2 regions of the Chryseobacterium sp. MDT2-18 genome follow, and region 2 is predicted to be linked to the other one. Evidence: riboswitches for the same ligand, from Rfam matches in the RefSeq annotation. Region 2 holds a riboswitch; the other holds the start of a gene.

Region 1 (2,401 bases), on a different contig from region 2:
GTCATTCTGCTTCCAAGATCAAGATTTAAACCTTCATAATTGATGTTTGCCGTTGCGAAAACATCAAAATTATTGAGTTTGGTATCGTTCATAATCAAATCATCCTGCATCGAATTTCCACCCCATGGAAGAGATTTTGCGCCCAATTTTTGTGTCTCATATTGTAGTCCTACAATAAAACTGAAGTGATCAGAAAAGGTATAATGATTAAAAAGTTCTGAGAAAAAAGTTCTTCCAGAATAACTGAATTGGTCCTGGTAACCGTTTGAAACAAAGTTCTGTCCTAATCTTTCATTTCCGGAAAACCTTGTATTGAAGGTGATTTCACCTTTGTTGTATTTAAAGTTTGCATTTGCTCCGGCATAACTCTGCTCATCATTTCCCCGGTATTTTCCATCGGTGAAAGCGCCTTCATCATAATCGAACAAATGATGATTCCATCCTCCATTCAAATTAATCGTGAAATTATCAGTTTTAAAGCCAAAATTGGCATTAATATTTTGTTTTTCGAAACCGTCTTTATCGAAATTTTCGCCGGTAGCAGAAGAAAAACCTTCGGATTTTTCATTGAATCCGGAAATCTGATAATTGAACTGACTGAGTTTTCCGCGCAGTCCCAAGTTTTGCGCAAACGTATCATAAGAACCGGCTCTTGCGCCTAAAGTTCCCTGAATTTTGTCCACCGAAGAAAATTTAGTTTTAATATTGATGACCGAAACCGTAGCATTTGAACCGTACAACACAGAAGATGCTCCATTTAAAACCTCGATGCTTTCTACATTTTCTAAAGACAAAAGCCGAAGGTCAGCCGCGTTGTAATCATTTCCTGTAACGTCTTTCAAAGGGATTCCATCAATTAAAATTAAAACATTGGCGCTTTTCCCACCGCGGATTTTCATTGATTTTGGCTCCTGAGCGTTGTTGAAATTTCCTGTAATTTGAATTCCGGCTACTTGGTCGAGGACATCGTTTACATTTTGACCTTTGTATTTCTGAAGATCCTCCTGGGAAATCAGTTTTACATTTTTTCCGGTTTTGTAAAGTTGTTGTGGTGTTTTTGAAGCGATTGTTACTTCATCGATCGTGGTTTCCTGTTGGGCAATAATGTTTGAACTTACGACAAGCATTGCTCCAACCAGGATTAATTTTTTGTTCATAAAAAATAATTAGGTTAAAGATGACTTATCGGAAAAAATGCAGGTAAAAAAACAGAACTGAAAGTTCAGTAATTCACGACTCTTCCTCCGAAAGCGTTTAATAATAATACTTTCAGTAAGGTCTCCTGACTTTCACAAAACTGCACCTTCCCGATTGCTCAGTGGTTGTATCGCAGTTTCACTAATGGTGATTTACAGTTGCGGGGACAGTTTGTGATTCGCACACAATTCCCTTTTCTAAAAGCAGGGCAAAGGTATTGTTTATTTTTTATACCACGAAAACTTCTGAACATTCAGATTCTTATCCTTACTTTTCCTGCGATGTTTTATCTCTCAGATAATGGTAAGTTTCAATCTGCGACCGTATTTCTTTAGTGTCGGCTTTTACATATTCGTTCGCCATTTTCTTGTCGAGGATTCTGGCTTTTACATTGTCGCTCAGCTGAATTTCCAGTTGGTCTTTGATTTCTTTTTTTAGGTTTTTTTGAGTGATTTTTGCGGCGGCTTCAATCCGGTAATCCAGATTACGGGTCATCCAGTCGGCAGAGGAAATATAGACATCTTCATGACCTTTATTGTAAAAATACATGATGCGGGAATGTTCCAGATATTCATCAACGATGCTGATGGCCTGGATTTTCTGTTTGAAATCCTTCTGATTAATCGCGCAGTAAATCCCACGTACAATCATTTTGATCACGACTCCTACTTTTGCAGCCTCATAAAGTTTGGTAATTAAATCCCGGTCGCTCAGGGAATTGACTTTAATGATAATTAAAGTTTTTCTGCCGGATTTGGCTTCTTCAATTTCTTTCTCAATATGGTCAATGATTTTCTCGCGCATGAATTCCGGACAAACCACCAGATTTTTGCAGGATTTCAAAGCGGGAATCACGTCCTGTTTTGGTTTTTTCAGAACGGTAAATATTTTGTTGATGTCGGCCATAATTCCCCGGTCAGAAGTCATTATCAAATGGTCACCATAAATTTTTGCCGTTTTTTCATTGAAGTTTCCAGTACTTACAAAACCATACTGAAGGGTTTTATTGTTGGCTCTTTTTTTAATGACGCAAAGTTTCGCATGAACCTTTTTATTCGGAATCCCCGTTAAAACCTTCACGCCTTCCTGCTCCAGAATCTCTTTCCATTTCAGATTGTTTTCTTCATCGAATCTTGCGCGAAGTTCCAGCATCACCGTCACTTCCTTACCGTTTCTCACCGCATTAATTAAGGCATTGATGATT
Region 2 (2,401 bases):
GATATTCTGCAATATTTCTCGCTTTCATTTCATAATCCGGACGGAAACGATACATATAAATCCTGCCGTATTTTTCTAATTCCTCTTTAAATTCGGGCAACAATTCTGCATGAAATTTGGGTTCGAAATAACGCAAAGCGTTTTTCAGAGCGAGTTTTTTTTCTTCGTCAGAAAGAATTTCTTTCCGTTTTGGCGCGTGGTTGATTTCGGTTTCGTAGGGTTTTGGTTGTGGAAGTTCGCTGGGAATCCCCTGTTGAATCTGTTCTTTAAAAGTCATTTTAATATTCAAAGTTGTAAGTTGATTATTCGAAGTTTTAAAGATATTCAAATTAGAAAATACAAAGCAAAGAAATATGAAAAAAGTTCCGGTCTGTAAAAAGAGGAACTTTTATTTCAATTTAAAAATTAAAAAAACCTTACTTTTTGTAGTAAGGCTGTATTAATTACGACAAAAGATCTTCATTTTCTTCTTCGTGATCATCTTCATTATCGCTTCGACTGTAATAATTATTTTCTTCATCTTCAGAGCCAATTTCTTCCATCTCATCATCGGCGCTTGCACCGGGGACATCCAAATTTTCGTCTAAATCACTTTCTTCGGTTGATTCGGCGCTAATTGGATTTCCGTTTCCGTCCAGCGAAATATGTTCTTCCTGATTGAAAATATCATTTTCAGGATCGTAGTTCATCTGCTCCAGCTTTTCTTTTTGTTCATGCGTGTTATTCTGCGGTTTCATAATATAAGATTTGGTGTAATTATACTGCGACAAAAATGATTCCAATTTCTTTGAAAAAAGACAGCTTCAAAAAAACGTAATCCTTTTAATAATTGAAAAAAATCTATATTTGCGCTTGATATTTCAATGAAACAGGTGAATCGTGTGCAAATCACGAACTGTCGCGCAACTGTAATCCGCTGTCGGAAAGTCAGATCCCTACTTTGAAATTACAAATGCTTTCGCGATTTGAAGCAGAAAATTCAACGGACCATTCGTTCAGCTTTTTCTGTTCATTTCAATTATTAATGTTTTAATTCAATAACAATGAACTACGAAGAAAAAATCCAAAATTCCGAAACAAAAGTTTTCAAAGTCGTTTTTCCCAATATTACGAATCATCATAATACCATGTTTGGCGGAACGGTGATGGAAATGATGGATGAAGTCGCTTTTATGACCGCTACCCGATTTGCCAGAAAATCTTTTGTAACGGTAAGTTGCGACCGAATCGATTTCAAAAAACCTATTCCCGCAGATACTTTGGTAGAACTTATCGGCCGGGTAAAATATGTGGGAAACTCCAGTTTAAAAGTGAATATCGAGGTTTATGTGGAACAGATGTACGATGAAATAAGGGAAAAAGCGGTTTCCGGCGATTTTACTTTGGTCGCTATCGGTCCTGACAAAAAACCTGTGAAAATCTTTGAAAGAGAAGAAACGACGAACCAATTATAAATAAAAAATCCACGATGAAGTGGATTTTTTGATGTTATAAATCGTCATCAAGCATTTGATTTTTATTTTTTTCCCAAGCATCACCGTATGCTTTTTCCTGATTTTTCCAGGCTTTGGGAGGAACTGCGTTTTCCGCTTGCAGAGGACGGTCATTGATAATTATTTCGTCTTTTTTGTCGCTTTCGTTTCGAATCACCCGATCGTCAATACCAGGAATTTTGATGATTCTGCTGTCTTTTTTGTCGGTATCTTTATCTTTGTTTTTCATGATAGAAGGTTTATAATGGGATTGGACATTCTTAAACAAATAGTATTCCGAAATGAAACTGTATCTTCTGCAATAAAATGTAAGGAATGAAGAATATCAGTACCGAGTTTTAAAGTGAAACATCTTTTTTATTAAATGGAATTTTTTCTTCCGCATCATTAGAAAACGGTAAAAAAAATCTTTATCATTCCCAAATAATTCTTAATTTTTATTATTAAATTTGCCCTGATTGATATTATGGAAAAAGACAAAAAAAAAACCACCCCAAAACTGGCAGACCAAAACAAAACCCTTTCTAAACCGCGCATATTTTTCGGTATTTTATTTCTCGTGTTTTCGGTAGTCGCTGCCCTGTCGTTCATTTCTTATTTAATGAACTGGAAAGCGGATCAAAGCCAAGCTGGAACCATGTTGGATAAAACCATCAAATCGTCGAACATCTTTGGAAAAATCGGTGATTGGCTCGGCAATATTTTTATTTTTGAAAGCATCGGTATTGCAGCATTTCTGGTTGCTTTTCTCTTTTTCGTTTTTGGAATGATGATTCTGAAAAAAAATTATTTCAAACCGTGGAAAACCATTGGTCATTCCTTGTTTTTCATCTGTTGGCTTCCTATTTTTATGGGCGCACTCACCAAAGGCGACGGCGTTTTGAGCGGCGTTTACGGATTCCAAATCA

What was found. Region 2 has a riboswitch for cobalamin ahead of QF004_RS01825 (acyl-CoA thioesterase). Riboswitches for the same ligand answer to the same signal wherever they lie in the genome.
Region 1: it holds a riboswitch for cobalamin, as region 2 does, so the genes downstream of both, QF004_RS11840 (TonB-dependent siderophore receptor) here and QF004_RS01825 (acyl-CoA thioesterase) in region 2, are expected to answer to the same signal.

What each region holds. Positions count from the first base shown of each region.
Region 1 covers NZ_JAUSWQ010000012.1:17,319-19,719, reverse strand. Annotated here, with positions in the region: gene QF004_RS11840 (TonB-dependent siderophore receptor) at 1-1,157, opposite strand, end outside; cobalamin riboswitch at 1,255-1,449, opposite strand; gene ppk1 (polyphosphate kinase 1) at 1,465-2,401, opposite strand, start outside.
Region 2 covers NZ_JAUSWQ010000001.1:409,059-411,459, forward strand. Annotated here, with positions in the region: gene QF004_RS01815 (urocanate hydratase) at 1-277, opposite strand, end outside; gene QF004_RS01820 (hypothetical protein) at 444-737, opposite strand; cobalamin riboswitch at 826-958, shown strand; gene QF004_RS01825 (acyl-CoA thioesterase) at 1,044-1,454, shown strand; gene QF004_RS01830 (hypothetical protein) at 1,489-1,722, opposite strand; gene QF004_RS01835 (DNA translocase FtsK) at 1,960-2,401, shown strand, end outside.